Regions from separate parts of the Agarilytica rhodophyticola genome, predicted to be linked through region 4. Evidence: predicted binding sites of a transcription regulator. Region 4 holds the regulator's gene; each other region holds the start of a gene.

Region 1 (4,707 bases), 360 kb from region 4:
ACTAACAAAAGCGGCTGCAGTAGCCACTGTTGTTGCAACCGGCGGCATCTCAAATAACATAAATGCACAACCGCAAAACATTGCCTCCAATGCTAGTAAGGAGGAATCCAAACATATACCAATACCAAAGCAAGCTCCTGCCAAAGAAGGTGTTTTATCACTTTCAGGTGGTGCTGGCTTGTATTACTGGGATACAGGTGGTGAAGGTCCCGCAGTTGTGCTATCTCATCCTGGTAGGGGTAGCGCGTTAACTTGGCCATATCAACAACCAGTGTTTGCAAAAGCAGGATTTAGAACCATCGCATATTCAAGGCGAGGATATTTTGGCTCGCCAGCCGGTTCAAAAAATGATACCGGTAATTATGCTGACGACCTTAATGCCTTGGTTGAGCATTTAAAGGTGGACAAGTTCCACATTCTAGGTCTGGCAGCGGGAGGGTTTGCCGTCTCAGACTATCTGGTTTCCTATCCCGAAAAGCTACTAAGTATGACTATCGTCTGTAGCCTCTTTGGTCTATGGGATAAAAATATCGATGAACGACTAGATTTTATCCTTCCTAAAAGTTTTAGTGATTTACCCCCTGAATTTAAAGAACTGGGGCCTTCCTATCGATGGGCACATCCTGAAGGAGTAAAGGAATGGCTTGAAATGGAAAAAAAATCTAGAGGCGATGGCGTTAGGCATGGTCAAAAAGCGAAAAATAGTATCACTTGGGAGAAAATTCGAGCCGCTAAGGTGCCTACTTTCTTTATCGCCGGTGGAGCAGATCTGTATCAACCTCCCTCAATGATGCGAGCAGCGGCACGTGAAATACCGGGTAGTGAAACACTAGTGGTTGCAGAAGCTGGGCACGCTATCCAGTGGGAGCAACCTACTTTGTTTAATAGCGTGGTGATGGCGTTTTTCAAAAAGCATAGTTAAGCATTTATTTGCGTGTTAATGGAGATCAATGTATATAACCTAAACTGAAGCATAATGCCTTTCTGAGTAAATGCTTTTCTGAGCAATAATTTCTTGCGTTAGTCCGAGCTAACCGTCTTATTTTTGCCAAAGACATACCTCCGTTAGTTATTGCGATAAATTCACCTTTTATCCCAATAGATACAAGTCATTTTCCACTAAGTTCCAGCTTTATATTTCACTCGTTACCAGAGAACACTCCTTTCATCGCATAACGTGTTGTATTAGAGATATAGATAAGCTTATATAGCGTAAACCTATTAAGTTTCGAATAATCCTGGTTATTGATGATGAAAAAAATAATTCAACTTATCGCTATTTTTTGTTGGTGTAATTTTGCCATGGCGTATAAGCATGATGGGCATAAAGGGTTTGATATTAAAGTAACTGATCTTGGGAGTGGTATTTTTGAATTAAGAACAGACCGTTCAGGCAACGTTGCCGTGTTAATCGGTGAAGATGGAGTTTTTATGGTTGATACACAAATGGAGCATTTAGTCGAACTTATTGATGGTGCTCAGAAAAAGCTATCGGACAATCGCGATGTCGACCTTATCCTCAATACGCATTTTCACCGAGATCATGTCAGAGGTAATGCGTACTTCAAGAAACGTGGAGCCATAATTATGGCGCACCCCAATGTCCGTAAATACCTAGAAAATCCTGGAGCGATCAAAGCATTGGGTCGCAAGGCTCCCTCATTTACACCGGAATATTACCCTACTATTGACATAACCGAAGACGCGTCAATAAAAATGAACGGCCAAAGTATCGAACTTTATCACACACCAAACGCTCATACTAATAGTGACCTCTTTGTGGTGTTCAAAGAAGCTAATGTCATACATGGCGGAGACCTTGTTTTTGCTAAGCGTTTCCCATTCATTGATATTGATAATGGTGGATCGGTAGCGGGTTTCATTGCTGGTATTAGGCAAATAATTACAGTCGCCAACTCAAATACTAAAATTATTGCGGGACATGGACCAATAGTGACTATTGATGACTTAGAAGCAACTATTACTATGTTGAATGAAACACACGAAATTATTAGAAAATTAACCGAGAAAGGTTTATCCCTAGCTGCTATAAAAGCGCTAGATCCATTGAATGGTTATACAGAAAAATGGGACTGGGCATTTATCACCACTGAGAGAATGGTAACGACACATTACTACGATATAACAGGACTGCTGGAATAGCTATTGATAAATAAAAGAAACTTCTTCATATCTAGCTTTTGATCACTACTCACTTAAAACGAATATTGATAATCCAATAACAGCATTCATGATACCCCCAAAAGAAGCAACAAACTATTTCAAAAACCTAAAAACACTTAGGCTTTTATTAACAACCTGTAAAGTTCATCTTTCAATACAGAGCGGATATGTTTTTTCTCACGCATAATATCATCACCAATAGGAGAATCTCGTAGCTCTAGCGAGCGAATTTCTTCATCGATTGCGTCATATACCTTCATTTTTTCTGAAAACTTTACATCGCTCTGTAAGAGTTCTTTTATTTTATCAATATATTCTGGAAATTCATGAGTAAGAGAATGATTTTCACCTAACATATAAATATCTTTTTGTTTGTTTAGATTAACGTAAGAGTGCTAATACGATGTATCAATAAATGCACGTAGCGAGAATAAAGTTCTCGCTATTTCTTAATATATTTTGATTTTCGTAAAACTCTTGCACAATAGAGTACTTTAAAACATAGAGTACTTTAAAACGGTGCAAATTGATCCTTTGGAGAACTGGGAACTGACCAGCGTTTATCCGCAGACAAGCTCGGAGTCTGCTTAACATTATGTGCAATTTGACCACGATCGCCATAGAGCCAAAGTACCATATTTGTGCGCTCACCATTAGTAATCGAGCGTGCGGCATGTGGAATATGTCCTCGATGCATGACAGCCACACCAGGGGCAAATGTAAACTGATTGACCTCGCCATTTGTCGAATTAAGAAAATCAACGGCAGAGCCATCGAATATCTCATTTGGTAAGTTCAAATTAATATTAAGTGTAATAGAAGATGCATCGGTGTGAGGCTGTATAGAGGTATCTGTACTTGGCTGATAACGAATAGAAAAGCCAAAGGTTTGTGTATCGTAGCCAGTAATTTCTGGAAACAGTAAACGCGCAGTAGGCCTTACAAATTTATCCATCAAGCTATTATAAAATGACTGGAAACCCGGTGCTGCAAGGTAGCCCGGTGAGCGTCTATCCAACATCATTCCAGCTCGATTCAAAACAATACCGTAAGGTGGACGTAAAGGTATACTTGCGTCTGAAGCACTATCCAGATAGCTACGTAGGTCTGTTAAGCGTTCAGGATCAAAGAACTGACACTGATAAACATCCGGCGATACTTCATGCCATAAATCCCTGACAGCTAACTCTTTTGTTGGGTTCTCCCAAGCCGCCAAGATAGCCTCTCTTAACCTTGCGTCTAATAGTGAGTCATCAAGCGTAACAAGATTCTGTTCAGCACTCTGCTCCCACTGTTTCCATGCCTCAACAAAAAGAGTATTATTTTTTTCCCAGAATTGTTGAACAGAGGGGGCTCTATGCAACATGTCCTCTCGCGTCGGTAATTCTAAATTTCGTGCTTTATTTAACTCAGTAAGAGATACCATTTTATCCAACTCTTAATTGTTTAACATCACTATCTCTGCGAAGCCAAACTAAACAATCTAGGATTATTTAAAGTAATTAACTTCATTAGATGTAGGTAACAACTCGACTTTTATGCAATTATCTTTGAGGCGAGTTAGAAGATCCCGCAAGCTACTTTATTGATCTCACGAGACCTCTAGTTTTTATGAAGCCGTTATTTTATTCCTTGCACCTGCATAACCATTTCTTCCCAGTTACGCTGATTCTCAATGTCATGCTCAAGACCTTGCTCATCGGCAGTTTGGAAACGCTTAAGCGCTGGTGTTTTACTGGTTGCTTGATATAACCAGTATGCTTCAGCTTTCAAAGCGTCTTCGATAGGTTTATCGATTGACTCATACACCATTTGCTTACATGAATTGATTGATTCGGCGGGGAACTGAGCAATACGTTTTGCCAAAGTATCCACGTATTCACCAATTTCGTCCGGCTCTAACGCTTTATTGATTGTTCCCATTTGCTCAGCTTCATCTGCATCGAAGTCACGCGCACTTAAAATTATTTCAAGTGCCCTTCCTAAACCGGTTTGTCTTGCCATACGCGAAGCACCTCCGCCACATGGCAAAATACCCATACCCACTTCCATCTGCATGAACTTGAATTTACCACGAGCAGCAAAGCGCATATCCAATGCTAGAGCAAGTTCATGACCACCACCACGAGCAAAACCTTCCAACTTCGCAATTGTCGCTTGCGGAACCTTACTAATTCTCTCGCACACTGCTTGGAGATCGAGTAACTTAGCTTCTTCTCTTGATACAGCTTCATCGGACATATCCTTTAAAAGTTCTGTATCGTAATGGCACACCCATATTTCAGGATTTGCCGATTGGAAAACAACTACTTTAGTATCGCGGTCACGCTCTAATCGCATTGCCAGACTATTGAGATCAGCTAACATTTCTTGCCCTTGTACGTTCACCGTACCAAAGTCAAAAGTAACCGTCAGAATGCCGTCCGCTTGCTGAGTGGTAAAGGTAGTAAATCCTTCGTATTTCATATTTTTTCCTCTTAGGGTTTAGTTGTTCATAGCGACACTCATGTATCACGGTCTAGA
Region 2 (4,707 bases), 1.7 Mb from region 4:
CTATACTAAAAATACCTATACTATTTTTCCTATAAATATAATATAGACGATAAATTGTAATTTTAAGTTTACCTGTTTCATTTTTGTATAGGATACATTGCTGTTGATTATGGTGGCTTTACTTTGACCTTGAAGTTTCTATAACCTGATTTTTTGTGGGTGTTTTGGTCGGGTATGTGAGGCGCTTTAATTTAATAAAGCGACGGAGAAAATATCGGCACGAGAATTCAATTTTACTAGAAAAGAAGTGTCAATTTGTGAGTGCTTGCGATAAAGATTTAGTGTTTCTTACTTTTTGGTTATGAGCTTATTTCTTTAGTTTTTTTTATATTTGGAGGCAGTTTTTTTATCTTGAGAAATTGTTTAAAATACTCTTAACTTTTTGTTATAAGCACCTGATTATGTAATAAGCAATAAGTCTTTTGTGATTTGATATTTGTTAATAGAAGGTAGCTATATTTGAAGAAAAAGGCGCCTTGTGACGCCTTTTTCTTCGAGTTGGTTGACATAAAATTGAGCTTTTGATAATCGTTTGCTAATAGTTTCTTATTCATTTACTTGAATCCAGCCTTTAATTAAATCGAAGTAAACGAATTCAGCATCAATAGATTCTACCCGTCGTAGATCACCATTTTCTGGTGGATCATACTCTTCTAACCCTTCTAAGGCTAAAGCATTTGCCATTGTCGATTTGCGCCGGCATTTATTTGTTAGCTCGTTCATATGCAATTCTTCCGCACTCCAGCTTAAACCATCTCTTTCTACTGGTGATGCTTTTGCATGATCGGAAATTAGAAATACTGCCGATGTGCCGGCCATTTTTTTGTATGTGGATTCTGCCATTTTTTACACCGTATTAGTTTTAGTTACTGTAAGAGGCCCTGCAGTCATGATGATTAAAGTTCGATTCTGTTTTATAAAACCTTTGAATACTTTATGGTATTTAGCGAAGATGTATTAGAGCGTAAGTATTTATCAAATACCATGGCGATATTTCTTAGTAGTAAACGGCCGCGATCCGTTATTTTAATTGTATCCTGATCTATAGTAATTAGCCCATCATTGCCCATTGCTTCTAGTTTGATGAGCTCATGATTAAAATATTCTTTAAAATTAATTTTGTACTGTGCCCCTAAATCATTAAAATTTAATATGTGGCTACACATGAGGTGTTGAATAATGTCAGCACGAATTTTGTCATCCTCCGATAGCAAATAACCTCTTTGGGTGGCAAGTTCATGATGACTGATAGCGTTTTGATAATCGGGTAAACTCTTATGATTTTGTGCAAATGCACCGTTTATTTTACTAATAGCGCTTACCCCTAGGCCAATAACATCACAATCACCATTTGTCGAATAACCTTGAAAGTTTCGGTGCAGCGTACCACTTTCCAGACTAATGCTTAGAGGATCTTTTGGTAAAGCAAAGTGATCCATACCGATATGACAGTATCCTGCCTCTACTAAGCTCTCTACACTTAGCTTTAATAAGGCCAGCTTTTCTTCTGCACTCAATAGGTGCTCATCTTTAATAAGCTTTTGCGATTTAATTAATGATGGCATGTGGGCATAATTATAGAGTGCAATACGATCGGGTCGAGCTTCGATCATAGTAGTTAAAGTATCCTTAAAACCCACTATATTTTGTTTTGGCAGTCCATAAATAAGGTCGACAGATAATGACTCGACTTTTGATGCTCTCACAGCTTGCAATAACTGAAGTGTTTGTTCTTTACTTTGGATGCGATTTATAGCGATTTGAACCTGTTCATCGAAATCTTGTATACCAAAGCTCATTCTATTAAAACCTATCTCAGCCAGAGAGGATATATCAGCACTATTGGTTGTTCTCGGATCAATCTCAATACCGATCTCACATTGTGATAGTGGTGCTAATACAAAATTATCCTTTATACACTCTATCAGTGAACGAATTTGGTGCGCGGTCAAAAATGTTGGTGTGCCGCCTCCTAAATGTACTTGCCTTACTTCTCTATTTTTATTAAATAGTTTTCCTTGTAGCGCTATTTCTTTTTGTAACGCATGTAGATATATTTCAGATCTTTTCTTATTTTTAGTTATGACTTTATGACAGCCGCAGTAATAACATAACGATTCACAAAACGGTATATGAATATATAACGATAAGGGTTTAGTTGAATCTGTGTAATTACTCTGCGTTACAATTTGACGGTAGTTATTAGCCTTAAATGAGGAACTAAATTGCAGTGCTGTTGGATAAGATGTATAGCGAGGCCCGGATACGTCATATTTCTTCATAACGTCCTGACTTATCAAACCTTGTGGATATATTTTATTGCTCACTCTTAACACCTGAATATTTTAAATCTAGAAAATATATATGTATTTGATCCAATAGTCTGCGCTATCTGTTACTGGAGGTGTTGATTTAAGTCATATTAGAGGAGGTTTTGTTTACACAAGCTCATGTGGATAATACAGAAAGTAAAATCTCGGATGTTATCTAGTATTTGCTTACTTGATATATGTCAAAAAAGAATAAACTTTTATAGAAATGTTATTAGTTAGGGTCTGTTAACAGACCCTAACTGGCTTCACGTTGCAAGGTTAGTTGTTTGTGAAAACCACGCGTGCCTATCGAAACGCGCGATGCATCCATGCACTGCTATTAACCTGACATATACTGTTGCCGGGCTAATAACACTAATCAAAGTGATTGATTTAAATACATTAACCAAAAGTTACAAGGCAGCTTGAGAGGCCGTTAGGAAGTCTCTTATAGCCATTGAGAGAAATCAATCCTGTAGAGTATAGACCGAATCTTCCCTTGTTTTTCACAGCTACAATGAAGTGGCCGTAGGAAGTATCTCCACTAGGTTTTACGCCTTTTTGGCTGGCTTGGTATAGTTCTTTGGCGAACAGTTTATTACCCCAATTTAAACAGTCATAATCCTTAGGTGTGACCTTCGCAACAATGTTGCCGCGTACAGCATTGAGGTTAAGGTGCTTGCTATCGCCATCATGATAAAAATAGTAGTCTGATCCATGCTCTGAAACTACAATAGTGCAACCATTTACTCCACCGGTCATTACAATTGTTCCGTTAGCAGTATTCTTAGGCACTTTTACCCAACCTACCCCCTGTCTTAACCAGGGGTAAAAATAGTCACTATTACCGTTGGGGGCTTCTACTGCTTTGATATCATAGAAGCCATTCGCAAATTTCTTTTCTTTAATCGTGCATCTACCACCTTGGGCGATCGCTCCATGCCGTTTAAATGAGCCTTCTTGTGGCCCTGTACGGTATACATTGAATTTACAAGACTCTAGTGGGTTATTACGTAAACTTTGTAATGACATAATATTCTTCCTTAATAAAAACGCTTGTCTTCTTCAAAAGAGTATCTTTTGTTATTGCTGACTAAGTAACAAAAGAATCTAGTTGGTAACAAAAATATTTTATTTATCTATGAGCTTAAAGCTAAGGATTAGACTTAAGTTGTATTGAATATCCTTCGACTCCTATGCATGATGGGAAGTTATTCCTATCTGAGAAATGCTATGTCAACTGTAGATATCCAAGAAGTAGTTAAATTTTTGCGCTCTACCACGCCTTTTGCACAGCTTGAGTATGAGGATGTACAGCATCTGGTATCGACTCTAGACGTTATCTATATACCTAAGGAAGGGTGTGTTAAGTTTGGTAACAATGAGCAGCAAGCATCTATATTTGACGGACTTTATATTATCAGACGGGGAGCATTTGAGGTGTCTGATAGTGGAGGAGCTTTGGTAGATAAAATCGCTGATGGCGAGTGTTTTGGAATACTATCTGTACTACCATCCGACGCTGAGCCAGCATCTGAAGCTTTTGAAGCCACTGCACTTGAGGATAGTCTGTTATTTCGCTTACCCAAAAAGGACTTTCAAGTATTGGCACACAAAAGTCGTATTTTCGCTGACTTTTTTGCGGATACCGGAGCAAAACGGCTCGATAAACTATTTCTTAATCGACAAAATGTCACTGTAACTGATACTTCTGATATCGAGGCTAAGAAGAATACCCGTAATCCCAGCCTCACTGACAAGCCCATGGCTTATGACTCTATGGCAGACCAGAGCGTGTCTTCGCAATCTTGGGATGTCAAGGATTCAGGTCAGCAGCTGTCGCTCCCGGTGACACATATTATGTCAAGCAATTTAATTATGGTGAGCCCTGATTGTTCTATTCAAGATGCAGCTGCCACTATGACTCGTACGCGGGTGAGTTCTATCTTAGTTGTTGAAAATAATAATTTAGTGGGTATTGTAACGGATAGGGATTTACGTTCTCGTGTACTAGCTGCTGGATTATCTCCTTCCAAGCCCGTCAAGGCTGTTATGACCAAACAACCCATCGTATTACATTCATCAGCACTAAGTATGACCGCTCAGCTACTGATGAGTGAAAACAATATTCATCACCTACCTATTGTTGACAAAAGTATTAACAAGGATGTAGACAATAGTACTCACAATATGACCCCCATTGGTATAGTGACAGTTACTGATGTGTTACGGCATCAGCAATTAAGCCCATTATTGATGGTTTCTGAAATAAATCGTCAGCCTTCTATTGAAGGTCTGGTAAATGTATGTTCACGCCTGCCTAAACTTATTAAAAACCTTACGCAAGTAAATATAAACCCTGTGGATATGGGAGAAATACTGGCCAGTATTACCG
Region 3 (4,707 bases), 2.9 Mb from region 4:
TTGACCAAATCTAATCTCATTATTTGCACTGGCATCCGCTTTTATACCCAGTATATGCTCGTGATTATCCCCCGCTTCATTACCGAGTTTTTTACTCATATAAACCATAGCTTTTATATAAAGAGTATTAACGCCATCAGGTAATTGCCTAATAATTTGAGCTGGAGCAGGGCCTCCCTTGAAGTGAACAGACTTATTCCCACTATATGATATGGCATCATCTACCAGCGCGAAAACGTTCCCTCCTTTAGTGTTGTTATTATTGTGTACCCAGCCAATAAAATTTTCCCAATCATTAGGCTGCTGATCGACAATACCGGTTTCAAATCCTTCTTCGAATAAAATCTGTGCGGAAGTTTCTCGCACTGAAATAATCTTATTCTCAGTTTCCACTTCACCGTTGAGGCTGACTGTCAGGGTTACGCTATATTCTCCTGCTGCAGCGTATGTATGCTCTATATTCTGACCGTCACCTGTATTCCCATCACCAAAGTCCCAGCTAAACTCTGCTCCGTCTAAAGTATCCCTGCCACTAAAGTTAGTTACTAAGCCATTAGATGTTGAGGTAAATTCAGCATTGAGAACTGGCACCTCAGGTTCAACAATAACCATTTTACTAATACTTGAGCTGGCACCTTTTGAATCAGTAACAGTTAGCGTAATATCGTAGGAACCAGCTGTATTATATGTATGAGAGCTAGTAACTCCGCTACTTGTTGAGCCATCGCCAAATGCCCACGCATAACTCAGGGTATCACCATCAGCATCTGTCGATGCACTTGCATCAACATTGATAACAAAAGGCACAGTACCCGAGATATTCGATAATAAAAATGAAGCGAATGGCTCAGTATTGGGAATGCTATCGTTCTCGCATACAGCACCAGTGACAACCGGATTCATCATATTTGCATTGGCAACGGCCTTAGTTCCTTGGAAGCCAAACTCTGCAGTTTGCCCGGGAGCAATATCCCTACTCCAAATTTGATTTTCAGCAAAATATGGATTATCTCCAGAAAAAACAGCATTCCACGAATTGGTAATTTTCGATCCGTTTTCATATTCCCACGACACATTCCAACCCGATATTGTGGTGGTACTAGTATTGGTAATTTTTATACTCCCAACAAAACCCGTATTCCATTCGTTTTGAATAATATGCTCACAAGTTGCAGCTAAACTGTGCTGACAAAATAGAGAACATGTTAAGGCCATCAGTGAAGTCCTTAACGAACAACCGAGTGTTAAATTAGACATAAAAAACCTTATGATTATGAATTAAAAGCTATCGCGACAACGCTTAAGTTAAGAAGGTTTAATTATAAAAAAAACGTAAGGCTTTTAATTAAGACAATGCCCATATAGTGAATGGTGGCTCAATGAGAATAATTATTGGCAGCAGAGACATTATTAAGGTTTTGAAAAAAATATTATTTTAAAGTTTTTACGTCAAATTCATATACCAAATAAATATTGCCATAATTTACAAGTGACACAGCGTAAGAGAGACGTATATTCGCAACTTGTCTTACTTAAAAAACGATAAAAAAATAATTATTTGTAGGTTCGTATTTCGCTAAAAATATAAATACGATAGATAAAAATAGCAGGGAGAAAATAAAGGAATAAAAAGTGGTAAATGCGATAGTACGATATGAGTATCAAGTTGCTAAATTCTGATGCCGATATAGAAGGTCATATCAGCATCAGACATATAAGTGGACACAGGTGAAACCAAGTCAGTCAATGAACTCAGGCTCTAGCCCCATCCCCCAGATTAATATGGTTCCGATCATTGCCGTTACCATAAGTACAAGACCAACAGTAATAACAGAAGAGGCATACATAAAGGCGCGATCCTTATCGATATTCATAAGAATAGGAATGCCTTCATAAATAAGATAGACCGAGTAACAACCAGCAACAACCATCGCAATAGTGTTTAGCCACAGTACAGGGTAGGCAAGAAAAATACCCACTAAAAATAGAGGCGTAGTTATAAATACGGCTAACGCTGTGCCATCATAGTGAACTCTTTCTTCAGGCCCTTGGACGCCATATGTATGTGACATCCAATTAATAAATTCTCCTAAAATAAACACTCCTGCAACTAATGCAACATAGGTGAGCGCACAGAGGGAAATGGCACTATTGACTGATAGACGCACCGGATCACCATCGCCTACAGACCAGCCAACCTGAGTGACACCATAGAAAGCTGCAAGTACGGGTATAAGCGCCAAAAATGGTACATGCGTTAAGAATACTTGTCTGAAAGAATCTTTTTGTTCACGAATGAGTTTCCATTCGTTATCTGGATTGATCAATATACCAATAGTGTGATCTAACAGCGCCATATAGCCTCCAATTCAAAGCAGTCTCGTTTATTTTTATTTGAGATCTAATAGATGTGCTTCAATTATAGAATGCCATCGCATGAATTTGCTATAAATAACCCACAATAAGGTTTGATCTAGCTCATACAGAGGGGAAAAACCTGCCCTATTTAACTACCCGCAGAGAAGGTCTGCGATCTGGCGTCTCTTTTTTCACATTCGTTTTGGGCTCAGGATCGGGATCAGGCTCAGGAGGAGCTTCAAAATCAAACATCATACCCTGGCCATTTTCTCTAGCATAGATACCCAAAATAGCGTGGCAGGGAACATAAAGATCGGTGGGAATTCCACCAAAGCGGGCATTAAAGGATACAGCCTTGTTACCAAGGTCTAAGGTACTAACTGCCCTGGGGGCGATATTAAGAACAATCTGACCATCCTTATTCACATACTGCTGAGGCACTTCAGTACCCTCCAAACGAGCGTTAACAACGATATGAGGTGTAAAATCGTTATCAACGATCCATTCGTAGAGAGCACGAATCATATAAGGACGGCTAGATGTCATTGCCAAAATACAAGTCTCTTTACTGTCAACTTACTATAAACTATCCGACTACTGGCCGCTTAAAGCGACCGCATTTCTCGTTCACTTTCGGTCAAGCTCTCTTGGAAGGATGAACGCTGAAACATTCTTTCCATATAGTCCAATAAGGGCATAACCTGACGCGTACGCGGTAATTCTATACCGAAACTACCTAGACGCCAAAGGATGGGCGCTAGACAACAGTCAACCAACGTGAACTCATCACTCATGAAAAAAGGTTTTTCAGAGAAGATCGGTGCTATAGCAGCAAGACTATCTTTCAAGTCTTTTTGCGCTTTAGCCACTAAATCGCGGTTTTTACCCTCGAGGATAGTTTTAACGAGTGGACACCAATCACGCTCAATTCGATAAATAAACTGGCGACTTTCTGCTCTTGCTACAGGGTAAACAGGAAGTAGAGGCGGATGAGGAAAACGTTCATCCAAGTATTCCATCATGGCAGCTGTATTGTATAGAGCTAGCTCTCTATCGAGCAATGTGGGCAGTGAGTTATAAGGATTTATCTCACTTAGCTCCATTGGTATATCACTAGGATCTACGTCCACAACATCGACTGAGACCCCTTTTTCAGCCAGTACAATTCGGACTCGATGGCTATAGTGATCGCGACTGTCCGAAAAATACGTCATGGATGAGCGTTTGGCTACAACTCCCATTAATTAATACCCCAACTTTGCACTACAATTTACTCTGCTGAATACAATTATTTAGTATTAACCTAACATAATTAAGCTAATACTAAAAATAAGCAGAAATGAATTCCTATTATATACTAATGAACGTCTTTCCAATATTCACGGTTTAACAACCAAGTAAATATTAATAACACACCTAGGAAAAGAAATACAAAAACGCCGATACGCTTTCTCTGTGGAGCCATAGGCTCAGCCATGTAAGTCATGAAATTCACAAGATCATACACAGTCTTATCATATTCTTCAGCGCTAAGAGTCCCCTTATACTCTTTAACTTCGACACTGCCACAGGGAGATTTAACCGCTTCACCTAGCTCATTGCGAACAACATCACCATGAGAATCTCTCTTATCTCCAGGAGCACACTCAGGCAGCCCCTGTAGTTCCATGAGTACATGCGGCATACCAACATTGGCGAAAACCTTGTTGTTAACACCTTTGGGCCGACTATCATCTTTGTAGAAGTTCTTGAGGAAGTTATAGACCCACACACTGCTACGTGCTCGAGTCACTAAAGTTAGATCTGGAGGCGTAGCGCCAAACCATTTTTTGGAATCTTGAGGACTCATGGATATTTCCATAAGGCTACCGATTTTTTGATCGGAAAAAACCAAGTTATCAAGCATCGCCTGATGAGGAATATCAAGATCATCTGCCACTCGACCGTAGCGAGAAAAATTAGCAGAGTGACATCCCATGCAATAGTTGACGAATACTTGCGCCCCGCGCTGCAAAGATTCCTTATCCTCTAGGTCAGCCTCAAAGTGCTCACATGGGATACTGCCACATGCGCCACCGCCAGCGGCAACGGCTTTAATAGGAATAATTACCAGAGCCAAGAACAATGCAAGTCCGCCAAGCACAACAATCTTATTAAGTCCCTTCATCTGAACACGCTTAGGCTCAGGATGAGTTTTCTCCATTTTCGTCCAGAAAGGCATACCGATGAAGTAAGCAAAATAAATCACCGTACAAATCTGGGACAGTATTGTTCTTCCTGGAGTCGGCGCTTTTACACCAAGGTAACCCAAGACAACGAAGGCAGCAGCAAACACAATCAATGCAACGC
Region 4 (4,707 bases):
CAAAAGAAGTCGGCGTGCCACCTCTTTGGATATGCCCTAAATTTGTCGCACGTACCTCGGCATCAATATGTTTTTCAAGTTGTCTTTTTAAATCCTCGCCAATTCCACCAAAACGTATGGGGTCGGGACTGTCTGCGATAGTTTCCCTGACGACAGTGCTGCCTCCTTGCGGACGGGCACCTTCAGCAACTACGACCAATGCGTAACCTTTATCACCACTACGTGCTTGGCAAATGCGGGCAACTTCTTCGATATTATAGGGGTGTTCTGGGATAAGAATACTGTCCGCGCCACCCGCTAAACCTGAATGTAAGGCGATCCATCCAGCATTGCGTCCCATTGTCTCCAGTATCATTATCCGCTTGTGAGATTGTCCAGTGGTACGTAAACGATCAATGGCTTCTGTGACAATACTGGTGGCGGTGTCAAAACCAAAAGTTCTATCCGTGCACATAAGGTCATTGTCTATGGTCTTAGGGACGCCGACAATATTCATATCCATCTGTGCAAGCTCTGAGGCGATAGATAAGGAACCATCACCGCCTATCACCACCAGTGCATCTAAACCAAGGGTGTCATAATAGTCCTTTACATGACTGGAAACATCGCGCCCTTCATGGTTGAAAGGGTCAGCCCGATTATGAGTGCCTAAAATGGTACCGCCAAGATTCAAAATACCGCTGCAATCTGAATAGCTAATAGTGGTAGTGCGTTTTTCTATAAGACCCAAAAAACCATCTTTAACCCCTATAATTTCGGCTTTTTGCTTAAGGATTAAACTTTTCGCTACAGCTCTAATAGCGGCGTTTAAGCCTGGGCAATCACCCCCTCCAGTCAAAATACCTACTCGCATTATAAATACCTATCAATCAGTTGGTGTGTACAAATAAGTTAATTTATAGGATGTATCTGTGTGAAACTTTTAGATGAAACGTGGTGCGACCCGTTAACGTGTCTTACATTTTAGTAATCTGATTATTGCTGCAAGATTATTTTTAGTTGTTGACGTATATCAACTTGGGCTTGTTAAGACCAGCGGCCTGTATTGCCAGAGTCTCTCTTGCTGAGTGCGGGAATCTCTCTATCACTTGATTAAAGTCAATAAAAAAAATATGGACATTGTTAGCATAGATACCATGAGCGTATCTAAACCTCCCAATATAAGCGTGTTATACCCGAAAGCGAAAAGCTTGCGGGAATCTGTGTTGATCAATTCTAGTAATGGTATTGTTCTCAAGCATAAACAGTCGGTGAGCTTGGGACTAAATTCAACGCAGGTTTTTAGGCTAAAGCAGCACCAGGCTAACACCTTCGATTGTCTAAGTTGCGAGTTGGCTTTGTGGCGAACACTATTGGGACAGCGATCATTAGAGTCTTTAGAATTAGTAAGACCCTGTCTTTCTCTGGAGCCTTATGAGATCACTAGTTTGGTCTATAATATTGCATCTAATTTTAAGGTGTCTCCAGCCATCACAAGAAAACATCGTGTTGTTTGTTCCCCAAATGAAGTAAACGGTGAAAACTTTGCTTTACTTAAAGGTCTCGGTTTTAATCAATGCCAATTAATAATTGAAACTGAGGACGATTTTAATGCAGATGTTGTCGCTGAATTCTTCGCCTGTGCAAAACGTTACCCATTTACTACAACGGGTATTCAGATTACTCGTTTAAGTGATGATATTGCGAGTCTTGTTTCAAAAGTTAAGCTACTTATAAAAAAGCACGAGCCAAACTATGTTTTTATTGGTAATTCATCTTTGGGACTTAAAACGGACACATTAATTACTCAAAATGCGTCCATTTTAGATAATAGTGATATCAAAAGTAATAATATAATTTGCTTAGGCCCTGAGGCAGTCAGTATAATTAATAATAGAAAAATTGAGAATCTCTCTTCAGTTTGTCATTATGCTGATGCGTTGTCCTGCGGCAAACTACCATTTTCTACTGTGGATGATATATGACACAGTATTCAAAGTGATTGGTATGGTGGTTGGCTTAGATTGTATCGTTAGTGTTTAGTATTACAAGGTCTTGTTATTATTGTTGTCATGGTCGCCATAGATAACTGTTATATACATACTTGTTATAGTGCCTGTTATAATAGCAACAAGACAGATAAAAGCTTTATACTTAACATATTCATATCCAGTTACTTCGCACGTAGCATTATTGTATTGTAGAAATCGAGGCCCGCAGTAAATGAAAAATAGTGCAGATAAAAATATTATTTGTCAGCAATCATCGCATCATGTTAACTGTACAGAGTGTCGTCTTGGCAGTATTTGTTTGCCTATCAGTTTAGAACTTGATGATGTGCAGAAACTCGATAATATAATCCAGCGAAGTCGCCCTATCCAAAAGACCGAACATGTTTATCGTGCTGGTGAGCAGTTTAAGTCTGTGTACGCGCTAAGGTCAGGAGCCATTAAAGCATTTACCCTTACTGAAGATGGTCTCGAACAAATTACGGGGTTTTATTTGCCCGGTGAAATATTTGGCATGGATGGTTTAACTTCTGACGCTTATTCTAATTCCGCCGTCGCATTATCCACATCATCTGTGTGTGAAATACCTTTTTCTCACTTCGAGGAGTTAAGTACACAAATGCCAAGTTTGCAGCGCAGGTTTTTTCAGTTAATGAGTAAAGAAATTACTAATGACCAGCAGCTGATTAGTGTGTTAAATAAAAATAATGCTGTTGAACGAATAGCCGCTTTTTTACTTAGTATTGCTGCTCGCAACGAAAAACAAGGGCTTTCAGCACGAGAATTTCACCTGCCAATGTCGCGATCAGATATTGGTAATTTCTTAGGTTTAACTATTGAAACTGTCAGCCGTGTTTTCACACGCCTACATAAAAGCAACATTATCAAGACAGATAAAAAGTATATTGAAATATTGGATTTAGATGCACTAAAAGGCGTTTCAATATCTACTTGTCAGTAGCATTATCCTATAGGCTCACACTCCCAAATAGTCTAGGCAAAAATCGTATCTGCCTTTGACTGTTATATATCTCATTGTCAATCTGAAACGAGGTTTTTGTGTGTCCTATATACAAGATTTTTACGATAGCTATGAGCGAATATTTGGCAAGCAAACTAGAATTAACGATTCTGGTTTGATTTTTTTTGACCAATTCTATAAGCGCTTTGCCAATGCAGATGATGATATAAAAAAAGCTTTTGAAAATACCGACATGGAGCGCCAGAAGCGTATGTTGAAAAAGTCACTTTTGTATTGCGTGAGTTTCACTCTAAGCGATAAAAGTCTTGAACATATGAAGGGCATTGGTGAAATACATGATAAGAATCACCTTAATATTAACCCTAAAGTTTATGACACCTGGCTTGAGTGCATGATTGCAACAGTGAAAGAGTTTGATCCTGAATTTAACAGTAGAATTGATTTAGGATGGCGTTTAGCTTTCTCACAAGGTATTACAATGATGAAATACATGCATAGTGCATGTTAAGGCTGCTAACAGGCTCAAAGTCGCTGTCACCTTGGTGTAATGGCAACGCTAGTATTATCAATGTCCGTTTGTTGAGGTCATGTTTAAATAAGTACTAGCAACTATCTATTAATGAGATTTTAATGCGCCTGTTATCAATTCAATTTAAGAGTTTAGCAGCGGTTATATTTATCGCAGCTATAATAATTTTGTGTGAAACTCTAACATTTACCGATCTTGTACTAACCAAACCACAAAAGATTACCGCTTGTATATTACTCATTGCTGCATGCTTATGGATAACAGAAGTTATTCCACTATTTGTAGTAAGTTTTGTCATTCTTGCTCTTGAAATTGTTTGGTTATTGCCAGAAGTTTTGCTGCTAGATAGTAGTCTTACTTCTCAGGTATTTTTTTCCCCCTTCTTCTCAAACATTATTTTGCTGTTCCTGGGGGGCTTTGTGCTGTCTTCACTTATGCAGAAATTCGGTTTGGATCATAAATTCGCCTACCTTATTTTGCACCGTACTCAAGGTAATGCGAAAACCACATTATTAGGTATTATTATCGCTTGTACCTTTCTTTCAATGTGGATGAGTAATACCGCTACTACGGCGATGATGTTGGCAATTATCTATCCTTTACTTAATAACATTCCTAAAGGCCACAATTTTAGACTGGGCTTAGTTCTCAGTGTGCCTTTCGCTTGTAATATTGGCGGTATTGGTACGCCCATAGGAACACCGCCTAATGCCATCGCGTTATCTTATCTCGCCGAAAAGGGTGTGGCTTTAAACTTTTTACAGTGGATTGCGATAACCTTCCCGTTACTTATATTGTTCATTTTTATACTTTGGCGAGTGCTGTTATTTTTATATCCACCAAAGGATCTAGTGTTAGAAGTTAACAAGCCTGAACAACAGAAAAACACCGCTCAGCACTGGGCGGTGATTGCCATTTTTTTGATCACTGTTTGCGGTTGGTTTTTTGGAAGTCTTATCAACTTAAGTACAGGAACGGTGGCGCTTTTTCCCATTATTGCCAGCTTTTGGATGGGCTTACTCGATACCTCTGATTTTAGAAAGTTACCTTGGGATATTTTATATATTATTGCAGGTGGGTTGGCGCTCGGAGTTGCCATGAAACTAAGTGGTTTGGATCGAGTATTAATCACTCTATTACCACTGGACTTGGCGCCGGCTTGGCTGTACTTCGTGATCGCGCTATTTGTTGGCCTGATGTCTACTTTT

The links. Region 4 encodes FNR, which switches genes on or off when oxygen is low (the NO sensors DNR and NnrR bind a similar motif). Its sites were predicted from a motif close to TTGATNNNNATCAA; they were not measured.
Region 1: a site for FNR is predicted at 2,644-2,657, ahead of BVC89_RS14495 (HP1242/YdcH family protein). Genes of this name have one in related genera too.
Region 2: a site for FNR is predicted at 2,503-2,516, ahead of hemN (oxygen-independent coproporphyrinogen III oxidase). Genes of this name have one in related genera too.
Region 3: a site for FNR is predicted at 2,469-2,482, ahead of BVC89_RS04110 (Yip1 family protein). Genes of this name have one in related genera too.

The regions. Positions count from the first base shown of each region.
Region 1 covers NZ_CP020038.1:3,462,364-3,467,070, reverse strand. Annotated here, with positions in the region: gene BVC89_RS14505 (alpha/beta fold hydrolase) at 1-922, shown strand, start outside; gene BVC89_RS14500 (MBL fold metallo-hydrolase) at 1,249-2,163, shown strand; gene BVC89_RS14495 (HP1242/YdcH family protein) at 2,301-2,540, opposite strand; gene BVC89_RS14490 (2OG-Fe(II) oxygenase family protein) at 2,696-3,610, opposite strand; gene BVC89_RS14485 (enoyl-CoA hydratase/isomerase family protein) at 3,805-4,650, opposite strand.
Region 2 covers NZ_CP020038.1:5,547,555-5,552,261, reverse strand. Annotated here, with positions in the region: gene BVC89_RS23085 (hypothetical protein) at 547-843, opposite strand; gene hemN (oxygen-independent coproporphyrinogen III oxidase) at 915-2,327, opposite strand; gene BVC89_RS23075 (hypothetical protein) at 2,715-3,344, opposite strand; gene BVC89_RS23070 (DUF294 nucleotidyltransferase-like domain-containing protein) at 3,546-4,707, shown strand, end outside.
Region 3 covers NZ_CP020038.1:960,242-964,948, reverse strand. Annotated here, with positions in the region: gene BVC89_RS04115 (PKD domain-containing protein) at 1-1,257, opposite strand, end outside; gene BVC89_RS04110 (Yip1 family protein) at 1,740-2,357, opposite strand; gene BVC89_RS04105 (ClpXP protease specificity-enhancing factor) at 2,503-2,910, opposite strand; gene BVC89_RS04100 (glutathione S-transferase N-terminal domain-containing protein) at 2,964-3,599, opposite strand; gene BVC89_RS04095 (ubiquinol-cytochrome c reductase) at 3,716-4,707, opposite strand, start outside.
Region 4 covers NZ_CP020038.1:3,822,964-3,827,670, reverse strand. Annotated here, with positions in the region: gene BVC89_RS15930 (6-phosphofructokinase) at 1-853, opposite strand, end outside; gene BVC89_RS15925 (hypothetical protein) at 1,137-1,964, shown strand; gene fnr (fumarate/nitrate reduction transcriptional regulator Fnr) at 2,203-2,949, shown strand; gene BVC89_RS15915 (globin) at 3,050-3,478, shown strand; gene BVC89_RS15910 (SLC13 family permease) at 3,601-4,707, shown strand, end outside.